One region of the Streptomyces sp. CMB-StM0423 genome, then DNA from elsewhere that is predicted to be linked to it. Evidence: riboswitches for the same ligand, from Rfam matches in the RefSeq annotation. Region 1 holds a riboswitch; each other region holds the start of a gene.
The links. Region 1 has a riboswitch for cyclic di-AMP ahead of CXR04_RS08870 (transglycosylase SLT domain-containing protein). Riboswitches for the same ligand answer to the same signal wherever they lie in the genome.
Positions count from the first base shown of each region.

Region 2: another riboswitch for cyclic di-AMP. It lies ahead of CXR04_RS14865 (M23 family metallopeptidase); the one in region 1 lies ahead of CXR04_RS08870 (transglycosylase SLT domain-containing protein).
Region 3: another riboswitch for cyclic di-AMP. It lies ahead of CXR04_RS22900 (LysM peptidoglycan-binding domain-containing protein); the one in region 1 lies ahead of CXR04_RS08870 (transglycosylase SLT domain-containing protein).

Region 1 covers NZ_CP025407.1:2,128,019-2,135,147, forward strand. Annotated here, with positions in the region: gene gcvH (glycine cleavage system protein GcvH) at 1-5, shown strand, start outside; gene glyA (serine hydroxymethyltransferase) at 61-1,329, shown strand; gene CXR04_RS08865 (L-serine ammonia-lyase) at 1,455-2,837, shown strand; cyclic di-AMP (ydaO/yuaA leader) riboswitch at 3,346-3,507, shown strand; gene CXR04_RS08870 (transglycosylase SLT domain-containing protein) at 3,509-4,261, shown strand; gene CXR04_RS08875 (alkaline phosphatase family protein) at 4,409-5,695, shown strand; gene CXR04_RS08880 (hypothetical protein) at 5,752-6,540, opposite strand; gene CXR04_RS08885 (hypothetical protein) at 6,571-7,095, opposite strand; gene CXR04_RS08890 (hypothetical protein) at 7,106-7,129, opposite strand, start outside.
Region 2 covers NZ_CP025407.1:3,459,115-3,466,243, forward strand. Annotated here, with positions in the region: gene CXR04_RS14855 (endonuclease domain-containing protein) at 1-873, shown strand, start outside; gene CXR04_RS14860 (VOC family protein) at 925-1,290, shown strand; gene CXR04_RS14865 (M23 family metallopeptidase) at 1,495-2,616, opposite strand; cyclic di-AMP (ydaO/yuaA leader) riboswitch at 2,628-2,770, opposite strand; gene CXR04_RS14870 (PP2C family protein-serine/threonine phosphatase) at 3,027-4,262, opposite strand; gene CXR04_RS14875 (cytochrome P450 family protein) at 4,974-6,245, opposite strand; gene CXR04_RS14880 (cytochrome P450) at 6,242-7,129, opposite strand, start outside.
Region 3 covers NZ_CP025407.1:5,238,901-5,246,029, reverse strand. Annotated here, with positions in the region: gene CXR04_RS22915 (DUF501 domain-containing protein) at 1-77, opposite strand, end outside; gene CXR04_RS22910 (FtsB family cell division protein) at 191-658, opposite strand; gene eno (phosphopyruvate hydratase) at 770-2,053, opposite strand; gene CXR04_RS22900 (LysM peptidoglycan-binding domain-containing protein) at 2,453-3,124, opposite strand; cyclic di-AMP (ydaO/yuaA leader) riboswitch at 3,201-3,365, opposite strand; gene CXR04_RS22895 (LysM peptidoglycan-binding domain-containing protein) at 3,574-4,632, opposite strand; gene CXR04_RS22890 (cytochrome P450 family protein) at 4,731-5,972, opposite strand; gene CXR04_RS22880 (MazG family protein) at 5,974-7,129, opposite strand, start outside.

The DNA of each region.
Region 1 (7,129 bases):
GCTGAGCTCCGCCGCCGCAGCCCCGCCCGCCCGCGTCCCTCTCTTTCCCCGGAAGGTCCCATGTCCCTTCTGAACGGCTCGCTCCACGAGGTCGACCCCGAGGTCGCCGCCGCCGTGGACGCCGAACTCAAGCGCCAGCAGTCCACCCTCGAAATGATCGCCTCGGAGAACTTCGCCCCGGTCGCCGTGCTGGAGGCGCAGGGCTCGGTCCTCACCAACAAGTACGCCGAGGGCTACCCCGGCCGCCGCTACTACGGGGGCTGCGAGTACGTCGACGTCGCCGAGGAGCTGGCCCGCGAGCGGGTCAAGGCGCTCTTCGGCGCCGAGGCGGCGAACGTCCAGCCGCACTCGGGCGCGTCGGCGAACGCGGCGGCGATGTTCGCGGTGCTCAAGCCCGGCGACACGATCCTGGGCCTGGACCTGGCCCACGGCGGGCACCTGACCCACGGCATGAAGATCAACTTCTCCGGCAAGCTGTACGACGTCGCCGCCTACCACGTCGACGCCGAGACCGGCCAGGTCGACATGGCCGAGGTCGAGCGGCTGGCCAAGGAGCGGCGGCCGAAGCTGATCATCGCGGGCTGGTCGGCGTACCCCCGGCAGCTCGACTTCGCCGGCTTCCGCCGGATCGCCGACGAGGTCGACGCGCTGCTGATGGTCGACATGGCGCACTTCGCCGGTCTCGTCGCCGCGGGCCTGCACCCCAACCCGGTGCCGTACGCGGACATCGTCACCACCACGACGCACAAGACCCTCGGCGGCCCGCGCGGCGGGGTCATCCTCTCCCGCCAGGCCCTCGCCAAGAAGATCAACTCGGCGGTCTTCCCCGGCCAGCAGGGCGGCCCGCTGGAGCACGTGATCGCGGCCAAGGCGGTGTCGTTCAAGATCGCCGCGTCGGAGGAGTTCCGGGAGCGGCAGCAGCGCACGCTGGACGGCGCCCGGATCCTGGCCGAGCGGCTGCTGCGGGACGACGCCCGCGCGGCCGGCGTCTCGGTGCTCTCCGGCGGTACGGACGTCCACCTGGTCCTGGTCGACCTGCGCGAATCCGAGCTGGACGGCCAGCAGGCCGAGGACCGGCTCCACGAGACCGGCATCACCGTCAACCGCAACGCGGTCCCGAACGACCCCCGCCCGCCCATGGTCACCTCCGGCCTGCGCATCGGCTCGCCCGCGCTGGCCACCCGCGGCTTCACCGCCGCGGACTTCGAGGAGGTCGCCGACGTCATCGCCGAAGCCCTCAAGCCGGGCTTCGACGAGGCAAAGACGGCCGCACTCGCCGCCCGGGTCACCGCCCTGGCGCAGAAGCACCCGCTGTACCCCGGCCTGTAGCCCGTACGGCCCGGCCGCCCGCCGCTCCGACGCGGCGGGCGGCCGGGCCCCGGGGCCGTACGCGCGACCCGTCACCACCCGCACCACGCACGCGCACGCCCCACGCAAGGACAAGGGAGTCCCGAGTGGCCATCTCCGTCTTCGACCTCTTCTCGATCGGCATCGGCCCGTCGAGCTCGCACACGGTCGGCCCGATGCGGGCTGCCCGGATGTTCGCGCGCCGGCTGAAGAACGAGGGCCTGCTGGCCCACACCGCCGCCGTACGCGCCGAACTCTTCGGCTCCCTGGGCGCCACCGGCCACGGCCACGGCACCCCCAAGGCCGTGCTCCTCGGCCTGGAGGGCCACTCGCCGCGCACCGTCGACATCGAGTGGGCCGAGGGCGAGGTGGAGCGGATCCGCGGCACCGGGCGGCTGCACCTGCTGGGCGCCGAGATAGGGCGCGACCACGAGATCCCCTTCGACGCCGCCGCCGATCTCGTCCTGCACCGGCGCCGCTCGCTGCCGTACCACGCGAACGGCATGACGCTGACCGCGTACGACGCGGACGGCGGGACGCTGCTGGAGAAGACGTACTACTCGGTGGGCGGCGGCTTCGTCGTCGACGAGGAGGCGGTCGGCGAGGACCGGATCAAGCTCGACGACACCGTGCTGAAGCACCCGTTCCGTACCGCGGACGAGATGCTGCGCCGCACCCGCGAGACGGGTCTGTCGCTCTCCTCGCTGATGCTGGAGAACGAGCGCGCCTGGCGCACGGAGGCGGAGATCCGCGCCGGGCTGCTGGAGATCTGGCGGGTCATGCGCGAGTGCGTCGCCCGCGGCACCAGCCGCGAGGGCATCCTCCCGGGCGGCCTGAAGGTCCGCCGCCGCGCCGCCGGCGAGGCCCGCCAGCTCCGCGCGGCGGGCGACCCGGCGGCACACGCGATGGAGTGGGTCACCCTCTACGCGATGGCGGTCAACGAGGAGAACGCCGCGGGCGGCCGCGTCGTCACCGCCCCCACCAACGGCGCGGCGGGCATCATCCCCGCGGTCCTCCACTACGCGGTGGACTTCGTCCCCGGCGCGGACGACGACACCGCGGTCCGCTTCCTCCTCGCGGCGGGCGCGATCGGCATGCTCTTCAAGGAGAACGCCTCCATCTCCGGCGCGGAGGTCGGCTGCCAGGGCGAGGTGGGCTCCGCCTGCTCCATGGCCGCCGGCGGCCTCGCCGAGATCCTCGGCGGCACCCCGGAACAGGTCGAGAACGCCGCGGAGATCGGCATCGAGCACAACCTGGGGCTGACCTGCGACCCGATCGGCGGCCTGGTCCAGATCCCGTGCATCGAGCGCAACGGCATGGCGGCGGTCAAGGCCATCACGGCGGCCCGCATGGCACTGCGCGGCGACGGCCAGCACTTCGTCTCCCTCGACAAGGCCATCAAGACGATGAAGGAGACGGGCGCGGACATGAAGGTCAAGTACAAGGAAACGGCCCGCGGCGGCCTCGCGGTCAACGTGGTGGAGTGCTGAGGCAGTTGGCGAGGGGCTTGCACGCCCCACGCGCCAACTGCTCAGCCCCCGCCTGCAATTCGGCGGCGGCTCCGAAGACGTTAATTCCTTTGGCCAGTTGACGCCCCGCCGTCCCCACAGGCGAGCGGATTCCCCCGCTACGGATTCGTGAATTCCCGCCGCACAAACGCGGCGCCGGGCCGTCAAGAACAAACGGACTTGTCGGATATTCCCTGACGGGCGATACGTACCATTTGAAGGATTCGCCCCCGATCGCCCCGCGCTTCTGACCGATCGGACCTCATGTGTCCGGTGACGCGAATCACGTTCGGCCGCGGGCGGCGGCGGCGGAAATTCACAGTTTCCTTATTCCGAAAGCGAGTTGCGGCCCGCTCCCCATTCCGCGGCGGCACTCATCCGGTCCAGGAGCCGGCCCCGTATCGACCGGACGAGTTCCTCAGCTTGTCCGGACCGGAAAGACATGCTTAAGTCTCCGCCAGCCGGGTGGACGCCGAATCCTGCCGCCATCCGGAAACCGTTCCCTATTCACACACGGCAGGAGCGGGGGACCCATAGGTAAGTCGCCGGTCCGGATTCCGGAACGGCTTGGGGTGAAGTCGCACCTTGGTGCGGCCGGGCATCTCCAGCCCGAACCCGACAGCTCACCTCGCAGGCGCTGAGGAGAAACACCCATGCCCGCAAAAGGTAAGCATCGCCGTCCCAAGCTGCGCCTGATCGGCCGCGGCATCACTTTCGCCGGCGTCAGCGGCGTCGCGATCGCCGCTCCGCTGATCGGCGCGTCCTCGGCCTCCGCGGCCGGCTCCGTCCCCGCGTCCGCCCCCCAGACCGGCATACGCGCCGAGGCCCCCGCCGCGGCGACCGCCGGCGCGGCGGCGGCCACGTACGCCGTGGTCGCCGGGGATTCCCTGGCGAAGATCGCCGACAGGGAATCCGTACGCGGCGGCTGGAAGAAGCTGTACGAGGACAACCGCGAGGCCGTCGGCGCCAACCCGCACTTCATCCTCCCCGGCCTTGAACTCGCGCTCGGCGGCAAGGCCGACAAGAGCGACTCGAAGGAATCCGAGTCTGGCCTGAAGACCGCCAGCGCGTCCGTCACGAGCTACCCGGACAACCTCGACGGCTGGATCCGGGAGTCGCTCGACGTCATGGCCGAGCACGGCATCCCCGGGACCTACGACGGTATTCACCGCAACATCATGCGGGAGTCCGCGGGCGACCCGCAGGCCATCAACAACTGGGATATCAACGCCGTGAACGGCACGCCCTCCAAGGGCCTGCTCCAGGTCATCGCTCCCACCTTCGAGGCGTACCACGTCCCGGGCACGTCGACCGACAGCTACGACCCGGTCGCCAACATCACCGCCGCGTGCAACTACGCGGCCGACCGGTACGGGTCGATCGACAACGTCTACGGGCCGTACTGACAGACCGGAGAGCGCCGGTGCCCCCACCGGCGCTCTCCGCTCCGGCGGTGGCGCCCGTAGTGCGTCCGGAACGCCGGGACGCGGGAATTCGCGGCCCGTTCACCCCGTGCTCGCCGGCCGGGAGCGTTCCGCTCCTACGGTCGCGCCATGTCCGCCACCTCTCTGTCCCGACGCGGTGTCCTCGCCGGCGCCGTGGCCGGCGCGCTCGCCTCGCCCCTCGCCGCCGTGCCCGCACACGCCGCCCGCAGGCGCGGCCTGCTGATCTTCCTCGCCCTCGACGGCTTCGACGTCGACTACCTCGACGGCCGCGCGCCGATGCCCCACCTGATGTCGCTGGTGCGCGCCGGCTCGGTGACCACCGGCACCGGCGTGATGGCCAGCATCACCAACCAGTCGTGGACCGCGGTCTCCTGCGGCGCCCACCCGGACCGCACCCGCAACGCCGCCTACTACTACGACGAGGCGGCCGGCGTCGCCCGCGGCCAGAGCCGCGACAGCGCGGTCGAGGGGCTCGCCCAGGCGTGGCGACCGCAGGGCATCCGGATCGGGTCCGCGCAGTGGTTCATCCTCCAGGACAAGGGCACGGCCTACGGCGATCCCGACGGCCTCTACACCCAGCCGGGCGGCCGCATCGGCGCGCGCGTCGACGACGCGATCGCGATGCTCACCGGGCAGCCCGTCGACAGCGGCGGCACGACGGTGACCCTCGCCCGGCGACCGGACTTCCTGGCGGTCTACTCCAGCGACCTCGACGGCGACGGGCACTCGTTCGGACCCGGCGACCCCCGGATGCTCGACACCCTGCGCGAGACCGATGCCGGGATCGGGCGGCTGATCCGGACGGTCAAGGAGCTGGATCTCTACGGCCGGACGACCTGGGTGGTCACCGGCGACCACGGCATGACGGGCTGGAACACGCCGATGGCGGCCCAGGCGGTCGCCGCCCTCACCGCCGCGGGCTTCACGCCCGAGGTGATCGGGTCCGGCGGCCGGCCGGCGCCGGGAACCGATGCCGTCCTGGTCTCCGGCGGCAGCATCGCGTCCGTGCACCTCCTGGGCGCGGCGGCCACCGACGCCGCCGCGGTCGGCCGTGCCCGCGCGGCGCTCGCGGACACCGAAGGCGTCGCGGCGGTGCTGACCAAGGCGGAGCAGGCCGCGCTGCGGATGGCGCCGCAGTACGGCCAGTTGGTGCTCGAACTGGCGGCGCCGTACGCGCTGTCCTTCACCCCGCCGGCCGAGGGCTTCGACGGGCGCCACGGCAGCCGCGCGGAGACGAAGGTCCCGCTCGTCCTGGCCGGCCACCGGATCCGGCGCGGACGGCCGCCGCGGCACCCGCGCCACGTCGACCTGGCCGCGACCATGTCGGCGCTCCTCGGGGTCGACCCGCCCGCGCAGTCCGAGGGCCGGGTGCTGCGGGAGTCGCTGCTGCCCTGACCCGGATCCACTCCCCCGGTGCCGCCGGGGCCCGCCGCGCGGCGGGCCCTGGCGGCTCAGCGGAGCGTGCAGTAGATGACGCTCGGATAGGTCGCGGTGAACGCCCAGAGGAAGGTGTTCAGCCGCATGAAGGCCAGGATGCCGAGGTGCATCGCCAGCGTGAGTCCCAGGACCGCGTAGGTCACGCGCGGGTCGCCCAGCAGGACCAGGGGGAACGCGCATTCCAGCGTGATCACCCACCACCCCGCGAGCCACGCCGCCCGGGGGTGCGCGGCGACGACCGGGCCCAGGCGGCGGTGGCCGTACGTGGCGGTGCCGAGGATGCCGCCGAGGGCGCGGCCGCTGCGCCAGACCGGGGAGACCAGTTTGGCGAAGCCCGCGATGAAGTACGCGCAGCACGCCTGGGCCGCCACGAACCAGAGGAAGACGTGCCGCGAGCCGCCGGTGCCGATCGCCGCGGCGCAGAACGCCGCCACGAAGATGATCATCGAGAGCTGGTCCGCGCCGTCGCTGCCGTACGGGGAGCGCACGCCGAGGAGGATCGAGGACGCCGCGAGCACGCCCAGGCAGACGACGGCCGGGACCGGGCGGCCGATCACGATCGCCAGCGCCGCCGCCAGCCGCAGCGTCACCAGGACGAGGACGTTCGGGTACCGCAGCAGCAGGTCGACGGCCCGGTCCGCGGTGCGGCGCAGCCGGTACGGCCGGCAGGACCGGCCGACCGGCCAGCCGGCGATCGCGTGGTCGGCCAGCAGCGCGGGGCGGGTGAGGTACTCCCAGGAGGAGATCGCCACGCCCACGCCGCCGATCGCCAGCGTGAGGCGCACCGCCAGGTCGGCGTTCACGAGGTCCGCTCCACGAGTCCGGGCGGAGTCTCAGTCGACCGCGTGCAGGGAGGAGACGAAGGCCACTGCGGGAGCGGCCCCTTCGAAGGCCGAGCTCTTCCGGATGACGAGGGCGAACTGGGTGGCATGCGGTTCCTCGGAACAGGGCTGCGCCGACACGTGGGCCAGGAGCGCGAGATAGGGCGCGGTCAGCTCGATCTCCGCCGGCCGGGGGCCCTGGGACGCCAGCTCCAGGAGGCTCTGGCACGCGTCGAGCAGGGCCTTGGTGTGGCGCCGGGCGGGATTCCAGACGGCGTACAGGGGCCGGCCGGCGGCGGCGGTGCCGCCCGTCTCCCGCCAGCGGGTCAGCCGGCCGTCGGACGTGCGGTAGCGGCGCAGCAGAACGAAGTCCTGGGTGCCGGGAGTCGGGGCGAAGAAGGTCCAGCGCGGGATCATGGCGAGGAAGTCGTACCTGCGGATCTTCGCGGCCACCCGCGACCGCGTCTGGCACACCATGGTCAGCGCGATCCACAGGGCGCACGCGGCCGCGTACACCGGACCGGCGAGTTCGGGCATGTCCGGTGCCTCAGGCGTGGTTGTGGCCGAGCAG
Region 2 (7,129 bases), 1.3 Mb from region 1:
GAAGTGCTCGCCGTGCGGCCCGAGTTCACGCACGTGCGGGGGCGGGGGCGGGCGCCCGAGGGATGCGTGCTGCATCGGACCGCGGTGGGTGACGAGGAGATCGTCACCGTCGCCGGGCTGCGAGTGACCGACGCCGCGCGGACCCTCGTCGACCTGCTGCGTACGGCGGAGCGGGATGCCGCGCTGGTGGCCGTGGAGTCGGCGTTGACCCGGCGGCCGTTGGGGCCCGGCGGAGAATGGCCGCGGCGGTGGCGGGAGCAGGTGGCCGATCTGCATACGGTCTCCGAAGCCCTTGCCGGGATCGGGCAGCGGCGGGGTGTGGTCCAGGCGCGGCAGCGGCTGGCGCTCGTCGATCCGCGCTCCGGGTCGCCCGCGGAGACCATCGCGCGGCTGCGGATGTACGACGCCGGGCTGCGGCCCCTCAGCCAAGTGCCGTTCACCGCGCCCAACGGCCGGCGGATACGGGTGGACTTCTTCTTCCCGGCGGCGGGGCTCGTCGTCGAGATCGAGGGCTACGGCTTCCACGGCAGCCGGGCCGCTCATCTCGCCGACGTCGAGCGCTTCAACGACCTGGGGCGCTGTCCCGAGGTCCGGCGCATGCTGCGGTTCACCGCGGCCGACGTCTTCGAGCGGCCCCAGCGGATGCTCCACACCATCCGCGCCGCCCTGGGCGAAATCGCCGCCGGGGAGTCCCGTGGCACTGCAGCCGCCGGAGGGTCCCGTGGAGCCGCCGCCGCCGGGGAGTCCCGTGGCGCCGCCGTCGGTGCTGCCGCGGCTGCCACCGCGGCTGCTCATGCGGTTGCCGGTGCGGCAGCAAGTGCCGGTGCCGTCGTCAGCGCGGCTGCCGGCGCCTCCGCCACCGCCGCTGCCTGAGTCGCCGCCGGCTTCCCGGCGGTGTCCGCGGTGCGTGGCAGGGTGGCCGCCATGGACGCCTATGTCAGGAACATCGTGCTCGACTGCGCCGACGCACGTCAGCTCGCCGACTTCTACACGCAGTTGCTCGGCATGCGGGTCATCCGCGACGACTGGATGGTGATCGCCAAGGACGAAGACAGCTTTCCACGGCTGGCATTCGAGGAAGTCGACGGCTACCGGCCGCCGCTCTGGCCCGACCTCGATCGCACCTACCCCCAGCAGATGCACATCTGCTTCGGCGTCGACGACTCCACCGCCGCGGGCGAGCTGGCGCTGCGGCTCGGGGCCACGCGGCTCTCCGAAGCCGGTGGCAGTTGTCCGGTGTTCGCCGATCCCGCCGGGCATCCGTTCTGCCTCTGCGGGCCCGGGGAGTAGCTCCCGGGAAAAGGCCGACGGCCCTGGTGTCGGGGGGTCGGCCACCAGGGCCGCCGGCGGTCTCGGTGCGCGCTCGGACGCCACGGGGGAAGTTGCGTTCGGGCACGCCGGAGACGTGGGAGAGGGGTTTATGGGGGCTTGCGGTCCGTGCGGCGGGTGCCGGTCCCGGCCGCCGGGGCCGGGGCACCGGGCCCGCCGGGTGGGTCAGACCGGGGCGCCGTTGTTGCGCAGCCAGGCGAGGGGGTCCACTGCGTCCCCGCCGCCGGGTCGTACCTCAAGGTGCAGGTGCGGGCCGGTGACGTTGCCCGTGGCGCCTACGCGCCCGATGACGTCGCCGGTCGTGACCTCGCCCGAGGACTGGATGATGGAGGACAGATGGCAGTACCAGACCTCGGTGCCGTCCTCGAGCGTGAGGACGATGCGGTAGCCGTACGAGCCGGCCCAGCCGGCCTCGGTGATCGTGCCGCCGTGCACCGCCTTGACCGGGGTGCCGGTGGAGGCGGCGAAGTCCTGGCCCGTGTGGCCCGCGGCCCACATGTCACCGGACTCGCCGAACGTCGAGGTGAGCGTGTAATTCGCGACCGGGGCGACGTAGCTGGCGGCGAGCTTGGCGAGGCGCTCCTCCTCCGCCTTGCGGCGGGCCTCCTCCTCCGCCTTGCGGCGGCGCTCCTCCTCCAGGCGGCGCTGGCGCTCCTCTTCCTGCGCCTTCGCCTCGGCGGCCTCCTCGGCCGCCTGCTGGGCGGCCTCGGCCTCGGCGGCCGCGCGGGCAGAGGCGTCGGCCTCCGCCTGCTGCTGCTCGGCCTGCTCCAGGATGCGCGCCCGCAGGGCCTCGCCGGAGTCGGCGGGCTGGTTCGCGGAGTCGGTGTCGCTGGCGTAGCTGACCTGCGTGAGCGGAGCCGTGGTGACGACCGTGTCGGAAGCGGGCTCCTCCTTGCTCGGTATCAGGTCGCCGACGCCCGGCAGGCTCTCCGCATCCGGGAGTTGGGCGCTTATCCGGTTCGCAACGGTGTCGACCTGGTCGGGCATGGATATCGCGACCGGGGGCTTCTCCTGCGCGGTGGCCATGCTGCCCGCGCCGACGGCGGCGAAGACGCCGACGCCGAGTACGGCGCCGCTGCGCGCCATGCTGCCGCCGCGCTGCCGGGGAAGGCGCCGACGGCCGCGGGAGGGAAGGCCGTCCTCGGGGAGGACTTCGTCGACCGGCTCTTCGGCGGCGTAACCGGTGGGCGCATACCCCTCGGGGGCGTGGCCGCCGGACGCATAACCGTCGTAGCCGTAATCGTCATAGCCATGGCCGTAGCCAGGCTCAGACCTGTAGGACGCCACGCAGGCGTACTCCTTTCCTTCCTTCTCGCCTACCGGGTTAGCTGACGGGTTCGGAGCAGGAAGGTCTCCTACGGGCCTCCTCCTCGCGGAGGTTGGCCCGATTCACCCCAAGGTGGTGGTTCCCCGGTTCCCTAGGTGTTGCCGTTGCTGCAGTTGTGACGCGTGCGGGATTCGGCGACGGCGCACGGTGCCGCCTCTTGCGACGGCAGTGACGACCGCGCTGCGTTACCGCACGCTAGCGGACGACGGCGTTCGATTCCAAGTCGTTCCCGTTATTCAGTTGTGCTTTACCGCGGACGATCCGGGCATGCACCAGCGGAAACGGACAAGTTGACGGCCTGATTACGCGCAGTGAAGTCCGGTCGTTAGCTGATCGTGCATCAGTTGTTATGCGGAGGGGCGCTGTTCCGCTACGGAGCGTGTACAGGCGAGGCCGGGTCCGGCGGCTCTCCGAACGGCGTACGCAAGCGGGCGAGGGCGAACAGCGCCATGTCGTCGGCGACCCTTCCGCCCGTATAACGGGTCACGTCGTCCAGGAGGGTGTCCAGCAGTTCGTGCGGGCCGTCGAACAGCCGGCCGTCCAGCCGGGTCAGCGGGTCGTAGAAGACGCCCGCCTTGTTCCGCGCCTCGGTCACGCCGTCCGTGAACAGGACGAGCGCCGCGCCCGGCGGGAACGCCACCTCCATCAGCTCGTCCGGCCACGTACCCAGGTCGCCCATGCCCAGCGGCAGCGCGTGCTCGTGCGGGTGCAGCGTGCGTGCCGCGCCGTCCGACCCCAGCAGCACGGGCGCCGGATGCCCGCGGTTGAGCAGCCGCAGCGCGCCGCCCCCGCGGTCGACCTCCGCCAGCACCGCGGTCGTGAACCCCTCCACCCGGTCGAGGCCGCTGCGCCCCGTCTCCTGGCGCTGCAGCGCGCGTTCCAGCCGCCGCGCGATCCCCGCGAGCCCCGCCTCCTCCTCGGCCGCCTCCCGGAAGGCGCCGATGACGACCGCCACGGACTCCACCGCCTCCAGCCCCTTGCCGCGTACGTCGCCGACGATGCAGCGCACGCCGTACGGGCCCTCCTGCACGGCGTAGAGGTCGCCGCCGATACGGGCGTCGGCGTCCGCGGCCTGGTAGCGGGCGGCGACCCGCAGCGTGCCGAAGCCGTCCGGCGGGTTCGGCAGCACGGCGCGCTGCGCGGCGACGGCGACGTGGCGGGCAGAGGTCAGCCGGCGGTAGTTGCGCTGGATGAGGAGGTTGATGCCGATCGCCAGGGCGCCGAGCACCACCTGCGACACCATCTGGGTGAGCGCGTTGGGCCTCGTGGCGGTGCCGTTGAGGATTTCGAGCGTGACGTCCACGGCCAGGGCTGCGACGGCGACGGCGACCGTGCCGCGCAGGGTGAGCAGCGCGGCGGCGACCAGCGGGGTGGTCTCGAATATCGGCGAGGACCTCAGCCCTTCCGGCGTGAACCAGAAGAACACCGCCCCCACGACGATCAGCGCCGCCGGCAGCCACCGCAGCGCCCAGCGGACCCGCCGCTCACCGCCGGTGGGGTCGGGGCGACGGGACCGGGCCGCCAGGTCCAGCGCGTCGGCGCCGACGCGGTAGGCCCGCCCGTTCTCGTACGGACCGCGCCCCTCGCCGTACGAGCCACGCTCCACGTCGCGCGAGCCACGCTCTGCGTCGTGCGGGGCGCGGCCCTCGTGCGAGGTGCGGCCGTCGTGCGAGCCGCGGCCTTCGTGCGAGGCGCGCTCCTGGTCGTGCGGATCGCCCTCGTCGTGCCCCGCGCCCTGCGCGCCGTCCTCCCGCACCGGCTGCACCTGCCCTCTCCTGCGCTGCCCTTCCTGCGCTGTCCTCCCCGTGCGGCCGACAAGCGGGCCCATACCGTCGTCCCTCAGGGTTCCGCGTCCCGGGCGGGACGGCGACCGGGCGGGGCCCAGGCGGGTTACAGGAGGCGTTTCAGGCGTCATTGCGGGCCAGAGTGGGACGGGCAGAAGAGTCGCGGACCGGCGGACCGCACGCAGAGGGTACAGCCGAACGGGTATAGGGCCACCCGGCTCCGGCGCGCGCGGCGCCCGCGCGCCCCCCGGCTCTCCCGGCGCCCCGCACGCCCCCGGACAAATGACGCCATCTGTCAGCCGTTATCCGTCAAGCGTCAGCCGTCAGGCATCGCCAGGCGCCGGGCGCCAGCCGCCGCCGGCACGCCAGGCGTCAGGCGCCGGGCCCCGCCAGGCGCCAGCGGTCAGGCGCCGGCCGCCATGCGCCAGCACGTCAACCGTCAGCCGCCGTCAGGCGCCGGGCGTCAGGCGTCAGGCGTCAGGCGTCAGGCGTCAGGCGTCAGGCGTCAGGCGTCAGGCGTCAGGCGTCAGGCGTCAGGTGAGGCGTACCGGGAAGGACTCCAGGTCGTTCTGCGTCAGCACCGGCAAGTTGCGCAGCTCCCCCAGCGGTGCCGCCGCCCGCAGGTCCGGGAACCGGGCGAAGAGCGCCGGCAGCGCCACCGCCGCCTCCAGCCGCGACAGCGCCGCGCCGGGGCAGATGTGCGGCCCGTGTCCGAAGGTCATGTGCCGGATCGGCGTCGCCCGCGTCACGTCGAAGGCGTCCACGTCCGCCCCGTGGTGCCCGGCGTCCCGCCCGATCGCGCGGTACGAGATGACGACGCCCTCCCCCTTCTCGATCACCGTGCCCGCGATCTCGATGTCCTCCGTCGCGAACCGCATCAGCAGGTGGGTCACCGGCGGGTCGTAGCGCAGCGCCTCCTCGATCGCCGTCTCCCACGTCACCTTGCCCTCGCGGACCATGCCGAGCTGCTCGGGGTGGGTCAGCAGTCCGCGCACGGTGGTGAGCAGGAGCGTGATCGTGGTCTCGTGCCCGGCCGCGATCATGGACTTCAGGTTGCCGACGACCTCTTCCTCGGTCAGCGGCTCGCCGCCCTCGTCGGCGAGGATCAGCGCGCTCGTGAGGTCGTCGGCGGGCTCGGCGGTCTTCTGCCGCACCATGTCCGTGAACACGCGGTCGAGTTCCGCCATCACCGCGAGCCGTTCCTCCTGCGGCGTGAGCATGGAGAAGAAAGCTTTCCACAGGCGCATCTGCCGCGGTATCTCCGATTCCGCGACGCCCATGAGCGCGCACACCACCCGCATCGGCAGCGGCTGCGCGAAGACCTCCTTGAGGTCGACCACCCCGTCGCCCCCGGCCGCCGCGGCCGCCAGGGAGTCCAGCAGTTCGGCCGTCACCCGCTCGACCACCGGCCGCAGCGCGTCGAGCCGCCGCGGGGTGATGGCCTGCGCCGTCTTGGCGCGCAGCCGCCGGTGCTCGGGGCCGTCGACCGTGAACATCGACCGGCCCGGGTCGACCATCCCGATCAGCGGCCACTCCGCGGTGACCTCGCCGGTCTGCCACAGCCGCCAGGCGCCGATGTCCTTGACCAGCCGGGCGTCGGTGAGCAGTTGGCGGGCCTCGGCGTGCCGCGTGACGGTCCACGCGGGCGCGCCGAGCAGTTCGATCCGGGTGAGCGGGGCGGCGGCGCGCAGGAGCGCGGTCTCGCCCGCGAGGTCGCGTACGAGCGGGTCGATGGCCAGCGGCCCGGGGAGGGCCCCGGAGCCGGTCGGGGCGGCGGCGGAGCCGGCGGCGTGCGGGCAGTTCACGGATGACCTCCTGCAGCGCGTACGGGGGTGAAGGTGACCGGCAGTGCGGTCATGCCGCGCAGGAACGCGGACGGCCGCCGCACCAGCGTCCGGGCCGGCACGGACAGGTCCAGGTCGGGCAGCCGGTCGAGGAGTACCTCAAGGCCCGTCCGGGCGATGATCTCAGCGATCTCCTGGGCCGGGAAGGGGCAGCGGAAGTCGCCGTAGCTGAAGGCGAAGTGGGCGCTGTTGCCGGCCTGTGCGGGTACGCCGGCGCCTCCGTACCCGTATCCGCCGCCCGTGCTGCCCGGCCCGCCGAGGGCCTGCTGGATCTGCGGGTCGTCGTTGGCGGCGGCGAGGCCGAGGAGCAGCAGGTCGCCGGCGCCGACCGGGCGGCCGCCGAGGTGGGTGTCGCGGGCGGCCCAGCGGCCGACGAGGATCTGGGTGGGGGTGTCCTCCCACAGCACCTCGTTCATGGCCTGGCCGACGCTGTGCCGCCCGCCGCCGAGGGCGGCGGCGAAGCGGTCGTCGGTGAGCATGAGGCGGATGGAGTTGCCGATCCAGTCGGCGGTGGGGAGGAAGCCGGCGGCGGTGGTGTCCTTGAGGTCGAGCATGACCTCTTCGTCGGTGAAGTGCATGGGATCGGCGAGCATCCGCGAGGTGACGTCCTGGCCGGGCGCGAGCCGTTTCTCGGCGACCAGCCGGGTCATGTGCTCGACGAAGGTCTCGTACGCCTTGAGCGCGCCGGGTCCGCCGTCCGCGAGTTCGTTGAGGACCTGGGCGAGTTGGCGTCCCTGGGCGTCGGGGAAGCCGATGAGGCGGGCGAGGACGAGGACGGGGAGGGGGACGGCGTAGTCGCCGACGAGTTCTGCGCTGCCGCGGGAGCAGAAGGAGTCGATGAGCCG
Region 3 (7,129 bases), 3.1 Mb from region 1:
CCCAACTGCGCGGCCACGGCGGCGGCGTCGGCCGCGGTGGCGGGGGTGTGCTCGGTGGGCGGCGGGGGCTTGTCCATCTCTCCTCGTTCAGCCGGGCGGTCGGCGTCAGGCGCCGGGCGGCGGCGGGCGGCAGGTGTCCCGCGTCGGGCCGGCGTGCCGCGGCGGGCGGCGTTCGCGTACGTGACGCGCCTCAGCGCCGGCCGTCCGCGGCGTCCAGGCCGTCCCACAGGTTCTCGTACCACGGCCTGTCCACCGCCTCCCCCTCCGCACCGGAGCCGGCGGAGCCGGTGCCGTCGCGCATCAGGTAGCCGGTCTCGCCGGGCAGGACGTAGTGCAGGTGCTCGCGGGCCTGCCGGCGCACGTACTCCGGGTCGTTCCAGCGGGACTTCTCGTCCCGCAGCTCCTCCACCCGCTGCTCGGCCTGGGCCTTCTCCCGCTCCAGCTCGGCGACCTCGGCGCGCTGGGCGATGTACTGGCGCAGCGGGTACGCGAGCGCCACCACCAGCGAGCAGACGACGAGCGCGAGCACCGCGGCCCGCCCCGTCAGCCGGCTGCGCCGCGGCGGGCGCGCGCGGTAGACGCGCTCCGAGACCCGGCTGACGGCCTGCTCGCCGAGCAGCTTGAGCCGGGTGGTGGTGGAGAAGCGCTCCCTGGCCATGTGCGTCGCGTCCTCCCCGGGCGGCAAGCGGTGGTCGGCCCCGGTCGCACCCTACGCGGTGCGGCCGGGGCCGGGGGCGTCCGACGCCGATGTCGTACGGGGTCGGTCCGTTCAGCCGTTCTTGTAGCGGGGGAAGGCGCTGCGGCCCGCGTACTCGGCGGCGTCGTCGAGGATCTCCTCGATGCGCAGGAGCTGGTTGTACTTGGCGACCCGCTCGGAGCGGGCGGGGGCGCCGGTCTTGATCTGGCCGCAGTTCGTGGCGACGGCCAGGTCGGCGATGGTGACGTCCTCGGTCTCGCCGGAGCGGTGGGACATCATGCACTTGAAGCCGTTGCGCTGGGCCAGCTCGACGGCGTCCAGGGTCTCGGTGAGCGAGCCGATCTGGTTCACCTTCACCAGCAGCGCGTTGGCCGAGCCCTCGTCGATGCCGCGCTGCAGCCGCTCGGGGTTGGTGACGAAGAGGTCGTCACCGACGATCTGCACCTTGTCGCCGAGGCGCTCGGTCAGCACGTGCCAGCCGGCCCAGTCGTCCTCGAACAGCGGGTCCTCGATGGACACCAGCGGGTAGTCCGCGACGAGCTGCTCGTAGTACTCCGTCATCTCGGCGGCGGAGCGGCCCTTGCCCTCGAAGACGTACACGCCGTCCTTGTAGAACTCGGAGGCGGCGACGTCGAGCGCGAGGGCGACGTCCTGGCCCGCGGTGTAGCCGGCCTTCTGGATCGCCTCGATGATGAGGTCCAGCGCGTCCCGGTTGGAGTCGAGGTTCGGCGCGAAGCCGCCCTCGTCGCCGAGGCCGGTGGACAGGCCGCGCTCCTTGAGGACGGCCTTGAGCTGGTGGTAGATCTCCGCGCCGCAGCGGACCGCCTCGGAGAACGACTCGGCGCCGATCGGCGCGATCATGAACTCCTGGATGTCCACGTTGGAGTCCGCGTGGCTGCCGCCGTTGAGGATGTTCATCATCGGCACGGGCAGCACGTGCGCGTTGGGGCCGCCGAGGTAGCGGAAGAGCGGCAGGTCGGACGCCTCGGAGGCGGCGTGCGCGACGGCGAGCGAGACGCCGAGGATGGCGTTGGCGCCGAGGGAGGACTTGTCGGGGGTGGCGTCGAGGTCGAACATCGCCTGGTCGATGAGGCGCTGCTCGGTGGCGTCGTAGCCGACGAGCTCGGGGCCGATCTGCTCGATGACGGCGAGCACGGCCTTCTCGACGCCCTTCCCGCCGTAGCGGGCCTTGTCCCCGTCGCGCAGCTCCAGGGCCTCGAAGGCGCCGGTGGAGGCGCCGGACGGAACGGCAGCACGGCCGGTGCTGCCGTCGTCGAGGCCGACCTCGACCTCGACCGTGGGGTTGCCGCGGGAGTCGAGAATCTCTCGGGCTACGACGACGTCGATGGACGGCACGGTGTCTCCTTCGGAGGGATTCGCTACGGGTTCCGCCCTGAGCCTAGCCGCCCCGGGTGACGGCCCCGGCGCGCACCCGGCCGCATTCCGCGGTACGAGACGGTTCGGGCCCGGGAGCGGGGACGGACCGCGGGACGCGGCGCGGGACGGGAGCCGCGGGGGCGGGGGCGGCGGGGACGGAGGCTGCGGGGACGGGAGCCGCGGGAGCGGGTGGCGTACGGCGTGGTCGTCCCGGCCCGCGCACCGGACGGGCCGGGACGGCCGCGCCGTACCGCGGCGGCGTGCCGGGCGGCCGGCGGGCCCAGGGAGCGGGCGGCGGCAGGAGCGGCAGGCAGCGGTGCACACGGCGCGGGCGGGCCGGCCCGTTCGTGGTCCGGTTCGGCCCGCCCGCGCACGGGGCTAGTTCACCTTCAGCTTCTGGCCCGGCCGGATCAGGTCCGGGTTCGCGCCGACGACCGGCTTGTTGTCCTCGTACAACTGCTGCCAGCTCTCCGCGCCGTGCCGCCGGGCGATGTCGTCGAGGGTGTCGCCCTCGCGGACCTCGTAGTAGAAGCCGCGGAAGACCGTGCGGGACTCCGGCTGCGTCTGCTCGGCGGCGCCGCGGGCCTCGGTGCCCTGCGGGGCCTCCTGCGGCGCCTGCTCCTGCGTCTGCGGGGCCGGCTGCGGCAGGGTCTCCGGTTGCTGCTGCTGTTGCTGCGGGGCCTCCTGCGGCGCCGGGGGGACGATCTGCCCGGCGGCCGGACTCCCCGCGGCCAGGCCCGCGCGTGGGCCGCAGTTGGGCCACGCGCCCGGGCCCTGCATGGACAGCAGCCGCTCCGCGACGGCGATCTGCTGCTGCTTCGACGCCAGGTCGGCGCGCGAGGCGAAGCTCCGGCCGCCGGCGGCTTCCCAGCTCGACTGGGAGAACTGGACGCCGCCGAAATAGCCGTTCCCGGTATTCGTCGCCCAATTTCCTCCGGACTCGCAGGCGGCTACCCGTTCCCACGTATCGATGGGCGCCGCGAACGCGTGCTGGGCGCCGAGCACCGGCAGCCCGATCGCTGTTCCGGTGGCGCCCACGAGGACGGCCATGCGGGAGTGTGCACCAAGGCGTGCCTGTGCGGCGGGGCGGCGGTGCTTACCCGTTCCGGCAGGAAGAAGCATGATGCTCTTTTCTCACCGACGCCTGCGAGGTGAGCTGTCGGGTGCGGGCTGTGAGTGCCCGGCCGTACGTCATACGTGCGGCTTGACCCCAAGCCGCCCGGTCCGCCTTCTCGTTGGACCGGAGCGGCGCTTACCGTGGGTCCCCCGCTCCTGTCAGCGGTGCTTCATGCACAGGTGGCCCGGGTGAACGCCGACAGGATTCGGCGTGAGGCGATCACCGGGGCTCGCGTTGGCGAGCAATGTGACGGTAAGCACATAGGCGTGTGCGATTCAAAGACCTCGGAAAATGCCACGCCCGGTTTTACGTCCGTCAGGTAGCCCGGTCAGCCGATTACGTCAAATATGACTAATACGCGCCGACTTCACCCGCCGGCTGTTCAGTTCCCGCTCAATTCGAGTTCCTGACCAGGCTTGATGGTGTCGGGGTCCTTACCGAGGGAGTTCTTGTTCCCGTCGTACAACTCGGACCATCCGCCCGACAGGGAATGCTCTCTGGCAATTTCCGAGAGGGTGTCACCCGGTCGGACGGTATAACTGCCGTCGCCCGCCGCGGCATCGCGTCCCGAGGCGTCGCCCTTGCGGTCCCCGCCGCGCTCGTCCGCGTCGCCGGGGATCTCAGCGATCCACTCGCGGCCCGGCTCGGGCAGCTCGGCCTCGTCGGGCGACTGGGAGGCGCCGGGGGTCTCGACGGCCTCGCGCGGGGCCTCGGGGGCGCCGGGCGAGGCCGGGGCCTCGGACGGGGTGGGGGTCGCGGAGGCGTTCGGGGCGCGGTGCCGGCCGGAGCCGTCGGCGGAGGTGGTGTCGTCGTCCCGGCCGGTCCCCTCGCCGGGGCCGCCGTCGTGCTCGCCCGGGTCCTGGCTGCCGCGGTGCTTGCCAGCGCCCTCGCCGGCCTTCCGGTCCTCGTCGCCGCTGTCCTTGCGGTCGCGCTTGTCCTCGCGGTCCGTACGCCGGTCCTCGTCCTGGCCCTGGGAGTCCTCGCCCGGGCTCGGGGCGAGGGTGGGCGGCGCCGTGGGCAGCAGCGGCAGCTCGGCGCCGGGGTCGACCTCCGGCACCTCGTCGTCGCCGTGCAGCCCGGCGTCCTGGGCGCACTCCGGCCACGCCTTGTCGGCGCCCATGCCGGCGAGGATGCGCTCGGCGACCGTGATCTGCTGCGCACGGCTGGCGAAGTCGGGCTGCGAGGCGAACTCCTCGCCGCCGTACTCCTGCCACATGTCCATCGTCAACTGCAGGCCGCCGTAGTACCCGTTGCCCTCGTCGGCGCTCCACAGCCCGCCGCTCTCGCACTCGGCGACCCGGTCCCACGTGCCGGCGTCGGCGGCGCTCGCGCCGCTCGCCCCCAGCAGCGGCAGGGCGAGACCCGCCCCGGTCGCACCGGCCGCGACGACGAACGCGGGGGCCTGGCGGGGACGTCGGTGGCGTCCGTTACCCGAGCGCATGCGAGTGCCTTTCGTTCCCTGTGTGTTCGAGCCAGTGGCCGAACTTAATACCGAACTACCTCCGATCACAAGTTGATCGCCTGATAGTCACGCGCAGATCACAGAGAAGGGCCGAAGTGCACCGGCAGCGTCCGCAGGCCCCGCATGATGAGCCCGCCGCGCCACCGCAATTCGGACGTCTCGCCCGCCAGCCGCAGGTCGGGAAGGCGGCGCAGCAAGGTACCCAGGGCGGTCTGCGCCTCCAGCCTGGCGAGGGGTGCGCCGAGGCAGTAGTGGATGCCGTGGCCGTAGCCCACGTGCTGATTGTCACGCCGGGACAGGTCCAGGGTGTCGGGTTCCGCGAAGCGCGCGGGGTCGCGGTCGGCGGCGGCCAGCACGACGAGCACCGGGTCGCCCACGGCGACGCGCTGCCCGCCGATCTGCAGCGGCTCGGTGGCGAACCGCCACGTCGCCAGCTCCACCGGGCCGTCGTAGCGCAGCAGTTCCTCCACCGCGGAGGGCAGCAGCGCGGGATCCGCGGCCAGCCGGGCGCGCTCGGCGGGGTGGGTGAGGAGGGCGTACGTGCCGTTGCCGATCAGGTTGACGGTGGTCTCGAAGCCGGCGAACAGCAGGATGAACGCCATGGCGGCGGCCTCGTTCTCCGTCAGCTTCTCGCCCTCGTCGGAGGCGCGGATGAGGCCGGAGATCAGGTCGTCGTCCGCGGCGTCGCCGCCGCCGAGCGCCGCGCGCTTGCGGTGGATCAGCTCGGCGAGGTAGGCGCGCATCTTCTTCACCGCGCGCGCGACGCCGCCGCGCGGGCCCTTGCCGTGGTGGATCATCACGGCGGCCCAGTCGCGGAAGTCGTCCTGGTCCTCCGCGGGGACGCCGAGGAGGTCGCAGATGGCGTAGATCGGCAGCGGGAAGGCGAACTCGTGGATGAGGTCGGCCTCGCCGCGGTCCGCGAAGCCGTCGATGAGGCGGTCGGTCAGCTCCTGCACGCGGGGCGCGAAGGCGGCGACGCGGCGGGGCGTGAACGCCTTGGAGACCAGCCTGCGCAGCCGGGTGTGGTCGGGCGGGTCGATGTTGAGCAGGTGGGTCATGAGGCCGGCGCTGCGCTCGCCGGGGATGCCGGTCTTGTCGCTGTGGTGGTGCGCGGGGTTCTTGGACAGCCGGGGGTCGGCGAGGGCCTGGCGGGCGTCGGCATAGCGGGTGACGAGCCAGGCGTCGACGCCGCTGGGCACGGTGGTGCGGTGGACGGGCGTGTGGGTGCGCAGCCAGGCGTACGCGGGATAGGGGTCGGTGGCGAACTCCCCACTGAAGAGCGCGGGCTCGGGCCCGTCGCCCGCGGGCGGACCGGCCACGTCAGCGCGCGCCGGAGGACCCGGCGGCGGACGGCCCGTCGGAGGCGCCGGAGTCCTCCGGAGCCCTGCCGTTCGTGCCGGGCGGGGTTTCCGGCCTTGCGGCGTCGTACGTGCCGGTGCCGCCGCCCCCGGCGGCCTGCTCCGCCGCGCCCGCCTGCTCCGCCGCGAGGATCGCCTCGCGGTACGTGCGCGCCGCGGCCCGCAGCGCCGTCTCCGGCTCCACGCCCTGCGCCTCGGCCCGCAGCGCCAGCGCGAGCAGTTCGGCGCCGAACCCGTCCACCGGATCGCCCGCCGGCGCGGTCGCGCCACGGCCCTCCCGTACGGCGGCCCCGTCCCTGCGAACGCCGTTCCCCGCGGCCGCGGGAGCCCCGTTCCCGAGCCCGGCCCGTGCCCCGCCGGGCACCTGCACCGCCAGGCCCGCCGTGCGGGCGCGCCCGGCCAGCTTCGCCACCAGCGACAGCGCCGACTGCGCCAGCGGCACGCCCTCCGTGACCGACGTACGCCGCTTCTCTATGGCCTTCTCGCGCAGCCAGTGCGCCTTGACGTCCGCCGGGGTCTCGGCCACCGCGTCGCCGAAGACGTGCGGATGGCGGCGGACCAGCTTCTCCACGAGCGTGCCCGCCACGTCGTCGATGGAGAAGGGCTCCTCGGGGTCCTCCTCCGCGATCCTGGCGTGGAAGACGACCTGGAGCAGCACGTCCCCCAGCTCCTCGCGGACAGCCTGCAAGTCGCCGGACTCGATCTCCTCGACCAGCTCGTAGACCTCTTCCAGGCTGTGCGCCGCCAGGCCCGCGCTGGTCTGCCCGCTGCTCCAGGGGCACTCGCGCCGGATCCGGTCCATCACCTCGACCACGTCGATCAGCCGGGCGCCCGGCACGTCGTACGAACCGGGGAGCAGCTCCAGCGACGGCATCTCCACCCGCCCCGAGCCCGCCAGCCGCGCCAGGCCGTCCGTCAGCCCGGGCTCGCCGTCCGCCGCGGCGACCACGACGACGGTGGCGCCCTCGGCGCAGGCGTCGACCAGCTCGCGGGCGTCGGGCACGGCGGTCTCCACCTCGACGCCCGACTCCCGCAGATACGGCACCTGCGGATGCGCGGCGTCGGCGCACAGCACGCGGTCGGCGCCGCGCAGCGCCTCCCACGCGGGCCAGGACAGC